One region of the Nocardia sp. NPDC003183 genome, then DNA from elsewhere that is predicted to be linked to it. Evidence: riboswitches for the same ligand, from Rfam matches in the RefSeq annotation. Region 1 holds a riboswitch; each other region holds the start of a gene.
The links. Region 1 has a riboswitch for S-adenosylmethionine ahead of ACWDXS_RS31495 (amino acid ABC transporter permease). Riboswitches for the same ligand answer to the same signal wherever they lie in the genome.
Positions count from the first base shown of each region.

Region 2: another riboswitch for S-adenosylmethionine. It lies ahead of ACWDXS_RS28415 (aminotransferase class V-fold PLP-dependent enzyme); the one in region 1 lies ahead of ACWDXS_RS31495 (amino acid ABC transporter permease).
Region 3: another riboswitch for S-adenosylmethionine. It lies ahead of ACWDXS_RS20810 (rhodanese-like domain-containing protein); the one in region 1 lies ahead of ACWDXS_RS31495 (amino acid ABC transporter permease).

Region 1 is NZ_JBSFTG010000018.1:24,559-28,734, reverse strand. Features, by position in the region: gene ACWDXS_RS31510 (glycosyltransferase family 2 protein) at 1-1,129, shown strand, start outside; gene ACWDXS_RS31505 (hypothetical protein) at 1,113-1,310, opposite strand; gene ACWDXS_RS31500 (hypothetical protein) at 1,383-2,102, opposite strand; SAM riboswitch class I at 2,469-2,562, shown strand; gene ACWDXS_RS31495 (amino acid ABC transporter permease) at 2,673-3,668, shown strand; gene ACWDXS_RS31490 (amino acid ABC transporter ATP-binding protein) at 3,665-4,176, shown strand, end outside.
Region 2 is NZ_JBSFTG010000013.1:192,734-196,909, reverse strand. Features, by position in the region: gene ACWDXS_RS28430 (Uma2 family endonuclease) at 1-111, shown strand, start outside; gene ACWDXS_RS28425 (hypothetical protein) at 148-387, shown strand; gene ACWDXS_RS28420 (excalibur calcium-binding domain-containing protein) at 394-933, opposite strand; gene ACWDXS_RS28415 (aminotransferase class V-fold PLP-dependent enzyme) at 1,143-2,459, opposite strand; SAM riboswitch class IV at 2,501-2,615, opposite strand; gene ACWDXS_RS28410 (class I SAM-dependent DNA methyltransferase) at 2,789-3,493, shown strand; gene ACWDXS_RS28405 (AAA family ATPase) at 3,731-4,176, shown strand, end outside.
Region 3 is NZ_JBSFTG010000006.1:221,822-225,997, forward strand. Features, by position in the region: gene ACWDXS_RS20800 (PIN domain-containing protein) at 1-38, shown strand, start outside; gene ACWDXS_RS20805 (O-succinylhomoserine sulfhydrylase) at 113-1,321, opposite strand; gene ACWDXS_RS20810 (rhodanese-like domain-containing protein) at 1,332-1,748, opposite strand; SAM riboswitch class IV at 1,766-1,885, opposite strand; gene ACWDXS_RS20815 (Rv0361 family membrane protein) at 1,931-2,389, opposite strand; gene ACWDXS_RS20820 (FAD-dependent oxidoreductase) at 2,580-3,968, shown strand; gene ACWDXS_RS20825 (amidohydrolase family protein) at 4,153-4,176, shown strand, end outside.

The DNA.
Region 1 (4,176 bases):
GGCCGCGCTCGGCGCGGCCACCGCCGCCTACAACCTGGTCACCTTGCGCACCCTGCCGCGCGGGGTCGCGGGCGTGATCGAACCGGTCACGGTGTGCGTCCCCGCCCGCGACGAGTCGCAGCGCCTGCCCGCGCTGATCGCCGACCTTCGCGCACAGGTCGGCGTCCCCCGCCTGAGCGTGCTGATTCTCGACGACGCGTCCACCGACGGCACCTACGAAGCCGCACTCGACGCGATCGCCGACGACGAGCGCTTCACCGTCCTGCGCTCGGCCGCCCACCCCGCCCCCGGCTGGACCGGCAAGGCCGCCGCGTGCGCGCGCCTGGCCGCCCGCACCGACGCGGCCGCCCTGGTCTTCATCGACGCGGACGTCCGCCTGGCCCCCCATGCGATCGCCGCGGCGGTGACCGAATTGCGCAGGCGCGGAGCAGGTCTGGTCTCGGCCTGGCCGAGACAGGACACCGGTTCGACCGCCGAGCGCCTCATCCAGCCCCTGCTGGCCTGGTCGTGGGCCTCGACCCTGCCCGTCGGGCCCGCCAATCACAGCCTGCGCCCGTCCACCGCCGTAGCGTGCGGCCAGTTCCTCGCCGTCGACGCCGCGGCCTACCGCGCCGGCGGCGGCCACGCGGCCGTAGCAGCCAGCGCCACCGAGGACCTGGACCTGGCCCGCGCCATCCGCCGAGCAGGCCATCGCACCGCCCTGGTGACCGCGGGCCCCGCCGCGAGCACCCGAATGTACACCGGCACCACAGAACTCACCGACGGCTACACCCGCTGGCTGTGGTCGGCCTACGGCGGCCGCCGTGACACCGGCGCAGCCATCGGAATCCTCGCCGCCCTCGCCTATTGGATCCCCCCACTGGCCGCGATCTTCGGCCGCACCCGAACCCGCCGAGCAGGCCTACTCGGCTACCTGGCCGCCGTCACAAGCCGTCTGACCGCCCGCACCATCGAAACCCGCCGCCCCCCAACAGCCACCGACCTCACCTCAGCCCTGGCCCACCCCCTCTCGGTAGCCCACTACCTCGTTCTCTGGACCCGCTCCCACCACCGCCACCGCACCGGCCGCCTCCGCTGGAAACAGCGACCTTTGGTGACGCCCGGCGACGCCGTTACCCGCCTGGCATGACCACCGCCTCCGTCGCCACTCCGGCGGTCGACGACTGTTCGATGTCCAGATCCAGATCTGCCCAGGCGATTTCGACCTTGACCAGGTCGATTGCGGTGACAAGGTCCTGACCCCGTAGCCCGATTCGCTCGGTGACGTACCTGCCGTCCGAAGTGAGACGCAGTTGCTCGATGGAGGACACCGGTCCGTCGTCGTCGACCGTGCGGACGATCCAGTACTGGGCGATGCCGAGCCTGACGCCGACCCGCGAGTTTCAGGCGACCTCGGTAATGCCGATGGTGGGAAAGAAGAAGCAAGACCTGCCCGCATTGTCGGTGGTGCCGAAGACGGCGGCCAGGACGGTACCGCGGCCGGTGTCTACGGGGACAGCGCGAACGCCGCCGACAGGGATGGCGGCGAAGAGGAAGTCACGGATGGCGGTTTCGGCGAGGGGACGCAGTTCGGCGGGAACCTCGGGCGGGACCATGGCGCGAACGATGTCGGCGATCGAGCCCATCGAAGCCATGCCGCCGCGACCGGTGCTGATATTGAGCCAGGCCACCTGCATACCGGAGGTTTTCGTCGCAGCGGTGTCGGGGGCGAGGCCGTAGGGCAGGAAGGTGAACAGGGTCTGGCCGGACTTCACGGCCGACAGGTCGATGCCCGGGATCGGGAGGGTGTTCGCCGGCCACGGCCCAGGGACCGCGCCCGCGACGGCAGGCACGAGACCCGCGCCGTCACCGGTGCAGTTCGCGGCGACCGTGGGGTACAGGAACGGCTGGATACCCAGGGATTTCAGCGTCTCGACGACGGTTTGGTAGGCGCCGAGCAGATCACCCGGGCCCGCCGATGGCCGAACAGCCGGCGCATCCCGGGTGACAGCGGGCGTCACCGGTGCGGCCGGTTCGGCGGCGGCCAGCGGCGCGGCCAGCAGTAGCGCGGCGGCGCAGGCCGTCAGCGAGGTCAGTGTGGCGGAACGACGTGCAACGATCACGGCGAAACTCCTCATCGACGCAGAGAAGGCCGACGCTACCGCGTGCGGTGGGTGAATCCGGACAGGTGAAGTCACCGGCCGTTCGGCGCGTCGCAATCTCGCAGCGAACCCGCCGCCGCGGCCCGGTGTCCGCCCCCTTCTCGGCACCGGACCCAACGACGCGTCCGCAGGATCCCTATGCCCGGACGCGTTCGCCCAGACCCCTGCGCCCGCGCCCGCGCGCGAATCACCTACCGCGCCGAACCGGGGCAATTATGCCGGTGCCCACGATCGGTTCCAACCTCTGCGCTCACGTTGATTTCTATCGTTGCGCGCACTAGTGCATATGCCACATGCTGATTCAGCTCGGGCCACGACGGCCGGGCACAACCATCCAGAGCGACCGAGAGACCTGGCTCTACGACGTCGCAGCAACCCGCCCGTTTCGGGGTGTGGGTGCTTCTGCCGGGTTCGATGGAGGAGATTTTCGTGCTGTCCACCTGTCCGGCCTGAGCGCCGCCAGATCGCGAACCCGTTGCTGGCCGGGTGGAGGTCACTGTGCCTCGTTCCACTGTTTTCCGAAGGATTCCCATGACCGCGTCTGCCGTATCCGGCGCCGAGACCGCGCCCGCACCGCCCGGCGACGCTCTCCCCGCCGACAAGGCGCCCATCGACGACCTGCCCCGGATCGCCGGGTCGTGGCACCCGTGGCGCTGGGCCGTCGCGGCGATCGCTCTACTGCTGGTGGCCCAGTTCGCGCACGGCCTGATCACCAATCCGGGTTGGGACTGGGGCACTTTCGCCCAGTACTTCACCGCGAAGTCGGTGCTGGCCGCACTCCGGGTGACCATCGAGCTCACCCTGTGGGGCACCGCCCTCGGTTTCGCGATCGGCACGCTGCTGGCGATCGGGCGGGTGTCGAACAATCCCGTGCTGCGGGTGATCGCCTGGACCTACATCTGGGCTTTCCGTTCGATCCCGCTGATCGTGCAGCTGCTGTTCTGGTTCAACATCGCCTACCTGTATCCCCGCCTGTCCGTGGGCATTCCGTTCGGCCCCGGCTTCTACGAGTTCGATGTCAATGGTGTGATCAGCGGTTTCACCGCGGCGGTGATCGGGCTGGCCCTGCATCAGGCGGCGTATTCGGCCGAACTGATCCGCGCGGGTCTGCTCGCCGTCGACGACGGTCAGCTCGAAGCGGCGGCGGCGCTGGGGATTCCACGCTGGCGCCAGTTCCGCACGATCGTGTTGCCGCAGGCGATGCGCTCGATTCTGCCGAACGCGGCCAATGAGGTGATCAGCCTGTTCAAGGGCACCTCGATCGTGTCGGTGATGGCGATCGCCGAGCTGTTCTACCAGGTACAGGTGATCTTCGGCCGCAACGGCCGGGTGGTGCCGCTGCTGATGGTGGCGACCGTCTGGTACATCGTGCTCACCACGGCGCTGTCGATCCTGCAGTACTACATCGAACGGCACTACGCCAAGGGCGCGCAGCGTGAGCTGCCGCCGACACCGTGGCAGCGGGTCCGCGCCAAGGTCACCGAGATCGCCGCCGGTGCGGCCGCACCCCGAGGAGCAACCCGATGACCGCAGCGGTGCTGGCGCGCGGAATCCGCAAGTCCTACAGCGGCACCGAGGTACTGCGTGGCGTGGATCTGGCCGTACGCGCCGGTGAGGTGGTCGCGCTGATCGGGCCGTCCGGCTCCGGCAAGTCCACACTGCTGCGGGTGCTCAACCATCTGGAAGCACAGGACGCGGGCACCGTACACATCGACGGTGAGCTGATCGGCTACCGCCAACGCGGCAATACCCTGCGTTCGCTGCCCGACCACGCGGTGCGCGCCCAGCGCAGCCGCATCGGCTTCGTGTTCCAGCAGTTCAATCTGTTCCCGCATCTCACGGTGCTCGACAACGTGGTGCTCGCCCCGGTCTCGGCGCAGCACCGTCCGCGCGGCGAGGTGATCGCCGAGGCGACACAGCTTTTGGAACGGGTGGGCCTGGCCGATTTCGTCGACGCCTACCCCCGGCGTCTGTCCGGTGGTCAGCAGCAGCGCGTGGCCATCGCACGGGCCCTGGCCTTGAAACCACGGCTGAT
Region 2 (4,176 bases), on a different contig from region 1:
TACGTCTCCACCGAAACCCGCTTCCGATCCCACAGCCCCACCGCGATCGCGATCACCGATCCGCTCGACGTCACCATAACCTGGAACGCCCTCGACGCGGATCTCGACTGACCTGATCGGAAACTTGTCTCCATGAGTGAGTTTCGGGTGACCGGCATCTTCCCGGTCAGCTTCAGACCGGACCCGTTTGTCGTCGGCCACGCGATCGGCAATTTCGACGTCGGCGGCGCTGTCGAGCTTCGGCGGGCGGGCAAGGTCATCGCTCGAGGAGTCCTTCGAGCGTTCGAAATCCGTCGCTCCCCGAGAGGCGAACTCTCGTTCGCCTTCTCGGATGAGATTTCCCAGCACGTCAGCGTCGGGGACGTCGTTCGTTCGATGGATACCTGATTACCCCTACTCGCAGGCCACTCCATCCTTGTTCCGGTCGAGCTCTGGTCGGTAGCCGGGTTCACCGATGTGGATCGGGGCGGCACCGGCAGCCCTGGCTGCGTCACAGTTCTTGTAATAGGCGCTGGCGGGCGCCGGCGCTTCGGGCTCCGGGACGGCTGCCACCCGCGGGGCGGGGAGGTCGACGGTGGTGGTCGGCGCGGGGACGATGACCGGCGGTGGAGCCGGCGCCGCGATCGTGGTGGTGGGTGCGATGGGTGCCGGCGGGAGATCGATCGTGGTGGTCGGGGCGGCGGACGTCGTGGTGGTCGGGGCGGCGGTGGTCGTCGACGGCTTTGCCGTGGTCGATGATGCGACGACGCGGGTGGTCGAGGTGGGTGATGTCCGCGCGGCCGGTGAGGGGTTGTCGTCACTGAGACCGGCGACGACCGAGAGACCGAGCACGCCGGCGACTCCGATCCCGGCCAGCAACGGCCAACGCCGCTTCTTTTCGGGTCGGCGGGGCGGACGAGCCCACGGGTCGGGCGGCTGAGTCGGTCGAGTCACGGTGTCCCCTTTGATTGTCGGGCAATCTCGGGGGCTTCATCGCGACGGGTTCGACAGGCGTTACCCAGCTGAGAGGCAGTCCAAACCTGGAATTTCCGAGAAGCGGTCCGTCGGGTTCTCGGACGGATACCACTCGACGGAAAACGAATATCGGCCGCCGAGAGCAGGTCTCGACGGCCGACGTTCGGCGAATCTCGCCTGTGACGAGTTCAGCCGATCAGGCAGGGGGCGGCGCCTTCGGGGGAAGAGGCGCTGAGGGGACGGGTTTCGGGGGTCGGGTTCCAGTGCCCGTCGGTGGCGGCGTAATTCCAGGCGGGGCCTTGGCTGACCAGGGTGGCTACCGCGCTGATCAAGCGGTCTACATCGGCGGCGGTGGTGCCGAGGCCGATGCTGGCTCGGAGGGCGGCGTCGAGGCCGAGGCTCGCGAGGAGGGGGTGCGCGCAGAAGCGGCCGTCGCGCACGCCGATGGCGTGTTCGGCGGAGAGGTACGCGGCGACTTTGCCAGGGGCGATATCGGCGATCGTGAAGGCGACGATGCCCACACAGTCGGGGCTGTCGGACCAGATACCGACCAGGTCGACGCCGGGGATCGCGGACAGGCCGTCACGCAGCCGGTCGGCCAGAAAGCGCTCGTGCGCGACGAGTTCGGTGGGATCGATGGCAGCCAGCGCATCGCAGGCAGCAGCAATAGCGGCCGCGCCGAGGACGTTCGGCGAACCGGCTTCGTGCCGCTGCGGCGCGCACGCCCATTCGACCTCTGTCACACCGACATTGCGCACCGCACCACCACCGGCCAGGTAGGGCTCACCCTCGTCCAGCCAGTCGCGCCGGCCGACGAGCACACCCGAACCGAACGGCGCGTACAGCTTGTGCCCGGAGAAGGCGAGGTAGTCGATCCCGGTTTCGCGCAGGGAGATCCGGCGATGCGGAGCCAGCTGCGCGGCGTCGACGAGGATGCGCGCACCACAGAGGTGGGCGATGGTCGCGAGCCGTTCCAGCGGCAGCACCTCACCGGTGACGTTGGACGCGCCGGTCACCGCGAGCAGCGCGGCAGGCTTGCTGCACAGCTCGGCGACGACACGCTGAATCGTCTCCTCGACTGTGGCGGCGGCCCGCACGACGCGACGACCGTGCTTCGCCCACGGCAGGAAGTTGGCGTGGTGCTCGATATCGAGTACCACGGTCTCCCCCGGCACGCACCCGGCCAGCAGGTTCAGCGAATCGGTGGTGTTGCGCGTGAACACCACGACCTGGTCGTCGTCGGCGTCGAGGAACCGGGCAACGGACCCCCGCGAGGCCTCGTAGCACTCGGTGGAGATCCGCGAGGCGTATCCCGCGCCCCGGTGCACGCTGGCGTAGAACGGCAGCAACTGCGAAATCCGGTCGGTGACCTGCTTCAACGCCGGCGCACTCGCCGCGTAGTCGAAGTTGGCGTAGGAGCTGGTACCGCCCTGAACGAGCGGAACCTGCAGGTCGGCACCGGAAACGGCGGCGATGGCACAGGTGGGGTCGATTACAGCAGTCATGACGAAATCCCGTCGGCTCAGGGACCCGCTCCTGAAGAGGTGGCCCGCGCTTGCCGCGCCCAATTCGGACGTCAGCCTGGTCGTCACCCGGAGCACCCCACCGCGGAGGAGGGTTGCCGACCAGCAAGCCGGGGCTGAACGCTGGTACTCGTGACCTGCAACGAGAGTGACAGACGACCACCGGACCTGTCAACCACCGATCGCCGGCGCGCTCGGAGCCGACCCCGGCCACGCACGAGATCTCCCGGTTCGGCGCGGCGGTCGGACCGTCGCGACCCGCAGCGGGAAATCGGTTGTCCACGTGCGCTTTCCTTTGCGACACTCCGGTGATGCCTGCCTTCGCCGATTTCGACCGACGCCACTACCCCACCGTCGATGTCGCCACCGGCTACGACGGCTGGGCCGACACCTACGAGCGCACCGTGATGGACGAGATGGACTCGGCGCTGCTGGATCGGCTTCGTCGCCCGGATTGGGCGGGAGTGCGCCAGGCGGTCGACCTGGGTTGCGGGACGGGGCGAACCGGCGCGTGGTTGCGCAGCCGCAGTAGCGCCGAGATCGACGGCGTCGATCTGAGCGCGGGAATGCTGGCCCGTGCCCGCGTACGCGGTGTACACCGCACACTCACCAAGGCCGACGTGTGTGCCACCGAATTACCCAGCAGCACTTACGATCTCGTGATCTCCTCGCTGATCGACGAACACCTGCCGGACCTGCGCCCGTTCTACACCGAGGCCGCGCGGCTGGCTGTCCCAGGAGCCACGTTCGCCCACGTCAGCTACCACCCACAGTTCATGATGGTCACCGGAATGCCGACGCACTACACCCCGGCTGGGGGCGATCCGATCGCGATCAGCACCCACCTGCACCTGCTGAGCGAGCACATCACCGCGGGCACCGACGCGGGCTGGGTCCTCACCGAAGCGGCCGAGGCCCTGGTGGACGACGCCTGGCTCGCGGCGAAACCCAAATGGGCCGACCTGCGCGGCCACCCGTTCACCATGGCGCTGGTCTGGACGCTCGGCATCGCATAGGCACCGAGCCGCACGCTTCGAGGCACGCCCGACGCGAAGGGAATCGCCCATGAGGGGGCGTGGCGGAACTAGCATCCGACGAAGGGAATCGCTGCGCTGAGGGCTCGGCAGATCAATGTGGCGCTGCGGGTGGGGTCCGATGTCAAACCGGTACACAAGGGGTGAACTTTGCCCGTGATGGACGCCGTACGATCGAGTGAAGCGAAAATAGTCCACGTAGTTGATCGGAAGAAGACCATGTCACACGCCTTGAGCTCCACTTCGGCGGACGTGAGCGCCGATCTACCCGACGAATTCGTCCACCTGGCCAGGTTGGCGCTCGCCGGGCGCGAGCAGGACGTCGCGATGTTCGTGCGCCGGGCCGCGCGCCGCCACCGGCATGCCAGTCCCGAACTGGCCGATGCGCTGATCGCCCTGCTGCGCCAGAACCCCACGCGCGCCAATCCCCTACGCGCGGAAGTGGATACGCCGATTCCGGTCGACGGCGACAGCCGACTGCCGCTGCTGCGGGTGATCCCGCCCGGTTCCACCGCCGAAGTGCCGATCCTGGCCGCCGAAACCTATGACGTGCTCACCCAGATCGTCGACGAACGCAGGCAGGCCGACCGGCTGGCCGCCGCCGATCTGACTCCGGCCGGCAGCTTGCTGTTCGTCGGTCCGCCCGGTGTCGGCAAGACGATGGC
Region 3 (4,176 bases), on a different contig from region 1:
GCCACCTGGGGTTCGCGGTCTACGACCCGGTCCGGTAGGCGATCCACGAGTCCGACGTCGACCTGCCGAACGTGGATCGTTGCGACAGGCCGACTCGGGACGTTCGGACGAACTAGCTCAGGGCGTTGTCGAGGTCGCCGAGGAGATCTTCGAGGTCTTCCAGACCGACCGAGATGCGAACTACCCCGTCGGACAAGCCGATTGACGCACGCCCCTCCGGGCCCATGGCTCGGTGGGTGGTGGTGGCGGGGTGGGTGATCATGGTTTTGGCGTCGCCGAGGTTGTTGGAGATGTCGATGATGCGGAGGCGGTTGAGGACCTCGAAGGCTCGCTTCTTGCCGTCTTCGCCGTTGAGGGCGAAGGTGACTACGGTGCCGCCGCCGGTCATCTGCTCTTTGGCCAGTGCGTGTTGCGGATGTGATTCCAGGAAGGGGTATTTCACCCAGTCGACCGAATCCTTGGTCTCCAGGAACTCGGCTACCCGCAGGGCCGACTCGGTGGAGTGGCGCACGCGCAACGGCATGGTTTCCAGGCCCTTGAGCAAGGTCCAGGCGTTGAAGGGGCTCAGGGCAGGGCCGGTGTGGCGCATCAGGGTTTTGACGGGGCCGTCGATGTAGTCCTGGGCACCGAGGATGGCGCCGCCGAGGACGCGGCCCTGGCCGTCGATGTGTTTGGTGCCGGAGTAGACCACCACGTCGGCGCCGAGTTCGAAACCGCGCTGGAGCAGGGGGGTGGCGAAGACGTTGTCCAGCACCACCTTCGCGCCCGCGGCGTGGGCGAGCTCGGTGACCTTGCGGACATCGACGAGGGTCTGCATCGGGTTGGCCGGGGTCTCGAAGAACACGGCCTGGGTGGGGACGGAGAGGGCCTGCTCCCACTGGTCGAGGTCGTCACCGTCGACGAACACGGTTTCGATGCCCCAGCGCGGCAGGATCTCGTTACAGACCACGAAACAGGACCCGAACAGGCTGCGGGCGGCGACGAGACGGTCGCCCGCCTTCAGCAGGGCGCCGAGCGCGGTGAACACCGCCGACATGCCGGACGCGGTCGCGAAGGCCGCTTCGGCGCCGTCGAGCAGGCGGATGCGCTCCTCGAACATGGCCACGGTCGGGTTGCCGAAACGCGAGTAGACGAAGTGCTCGACGTCGCCGGTGAACGCGGCCTCGGCGGCTTCGGCGTTCTCGTAGACGAAACCGGAGGTCAGGTACAGCGCCTCGGAGGTCTCGTCGAAGCCGGAACGGCGCAGACCGCCGCGCACGCCGAGCGTGCCGGGACCGACGCCTTCGGGCAGTGGCTTGTCGAACGAACCACCGGTGATCATGCTTTTCTCCTTATGCCTGACGCCACGGCAGGCCGACAGCGCGCCAACCGGTGCTGCCGCGCTGACCGAACGCGTCGGGACCACCTTCGAAACCGTCGAGCACGTTGTAGGACGGTGCCACGCCCGCCGCGGTCGCCAGGTTCGCCGCGTGCGCGGAACGCTGACCGGAGCGACACAGGAACACCACGGGTGCGTCGTCGGGGCGACCGGCGAGTGCCTTCTCGAGCTGCACGCCGAACTCGGGATTGCGGGTGCCGGTGCCGTCGACCCACTCGATGAAGTGGGCCGGGCGTTCGATGGAACTGGTGTCGGGAATGCCGATGTGTGCCCACTCGCCTTCGGTGCGCACGTCGACCAGCACGGCGCCGGGGTGCTCGGTGAGCAGCTCCCACGCCTTCTCAGGGGTGATGTCGCCAGCGTAAGTCATGTCGATCCTCCTGCGTGAATCCGCTCTTGCCGTGCCGGAAATCCCCGAACACACGGCCAGGTCGTCACCCGGAGCACCCCACCGCGGAGGAGGGTTGCCGACCAGCGAGCCGGGGCTTGACGCTGGCACTCATGACCTTGCGATCTGAGATTGCCTCGGCACCGGTCATCGTGTCAAACGATTCAGAAGGAACACACCAGCCACGCGCTGTCGACGCGGGTCAGTTTCCAGTTGCTCGCCGCCGGGTTGCCGTTGACCACGAGCGCCGCGTCGATCTTGGCGCGGTCGCCGTTGACGGTGGCGTTCTCGAAACCCTTGCCGTCGATCGTGACAGTGGATTTCGGGCCACCGAGCTGTTCGCCGAGGCCGGATTTCTCCTCGTCGAACCCGGGGCAGGCCACACCGGTCGGCGGACGGAGGTCGCTGCGCGAGCGCGCGTCGATATAGTTGGTGACGGCGGCCGCGAGACGGTCCGCCTCTGTGACATTTTTCTCAGCGGGTGAGAGCAGTCCACCCGCCACGATGCCGATGAGCACGATGATCGCGATCACCGCGGCCGCGACGAACGGGACGATGGAACGCTTGTCGGTCTGATCCACCACTACGGGCTGGTCATCCGAGCCTGTTTGCTCCTCGTTCATGCTGTAATCCTGACAGACCCGCGCGGGCAGCTACACCGCGCGCCGGGTGGCTGCAACGCCGCAGCTAGAATCGCCTTGATTGCGGTCGGCTGCCGACGTCGATGGCAGCTGCCAGTAAGCGGATGTCCGACTTAGCCTAAGCTAAGTTGACGCCGTCAAATCAGTTCTCGACCAAAGGGTGCGCGTAGAAATGACCGAACAGAGTGCAGCGACTCGCCCACTTCGCATTGCGATCGTGGGTGCGGGACCGGCCGGTATCTACGCCGCCGACGCGTTGATGAAGTCCGATGCCGACGTGAGCATCGACCTCTACGAGCGTATGCCCGCGCCCTTCGGCCTGATCCGCTACGGCGTCGCCCCTGACCACCCGCGCATCAAGGGCATCATCACCGCCCTGCACAAGGTCCTCGACAAGGACCAGGTCCGCCTGCTCGGCAACATCGACTACGGCACCGACATCACCCTCGACGACCTGCGCCAGTTCTACGACGCGGTCATCTTCTCCACCGGCGCCAACGCCGACCGCGCCCTGGCCATCCCCGGCATCGACCTCGACGGCTCCTACGGCGCCGCGGACTTCGTGTCCTGGTACGACGGCCACCCCGACGTCCCGCGTTCCTGGCCCCTCGACGCCGAGAAGGTCGCCGTGCTCGGTGTCGGCAACGTCGCCCTCGACGTCGCGCGCGTGCTCGCCAAGACCGGCGACGAACTGCTGCCGACCGAGATCCCGCCGAACGTCTACGAAGGTCTCAAGGGCAACAAGGCCCTCGAGGTCCACGTGTTCGGTCGTCGTGGTCCCGCGCAGGCCAAGTTCACGCCCCTCGAGCTGCGCGAACTGGATCACTCGCCGACGATCGAGGTCATCGTCAACCCCGAGGACATCGACTACGACGAGGGCTCCGAAGCCGCGCGCCGCAACTCCAAGCAGGTCGACATGGTCGCCAACACCTTGGAGCAGTGGGCCATCCGCGACCACGGCGACCGCCCGCACAAGCTGTTTTTGCACTTCTTCGAATCGCCCTCGGAGGTCCTCGGCGCAGACGGCAAGGTCGTCGGCCTGAAGACCGAACGCACCCAGCTCGACGGCACCGGCAACGTCAAGGGCACCGGCAACTTCACCGACTGGGACATCCAGGCCGTGTACCGCGCCGTGGGCTACCTCTCGCAGAACGTCACCCAGCTGCCGTTCGACGATCAGGCGGGCACGGTGCCCAACGAGGCCGGCCGCGTGATCGCCGACGACACCGCCGAAGGTGACGCCCGATTCATGCCCGCCACCTACGTGACCGGCTGGATCAAGCGCGGCCCGGTCGGCCTCATCGGCCACACCAAGGGCGACGCCAACGAGACCATCGCCTGCCTGCTCGACGACGCCAAGGCCTTCGCCCCCGCGCCGAAGCCCGAGCTCGACGCCGTCACCGAGTTCCTCGAGGGCAAGGGCATCCCGTTCACCACCTGGGCGGGCTGGTACCGCCTCGACGCCCACGAGCGCGCCCTCGGCGAGCCCGAAGGCCGTGAGCGCGTGAAGGTCGTGGAGCGCGAGGACATGCTGCGCGCCTCCGAGCCGAACAAGGCCTGAGTTTTCGGCGCGCTGGCGCGCGCGTGTTCGCGGCCCTGAATGGCCCGCCGATCCCTCCTCGGGGTCGGGATGTGCGGGAGTTGGGTGTGCTGTCATGGCAGAACTCGGGGTTTCAGTGGTCCCGTCCTAGTGGGGGCGCGACGTTGAGCGCGCTCGCGCCGCAGAGATAAGGCATTCTGTACTGGTGTTCGATGCCCACGTCCACATC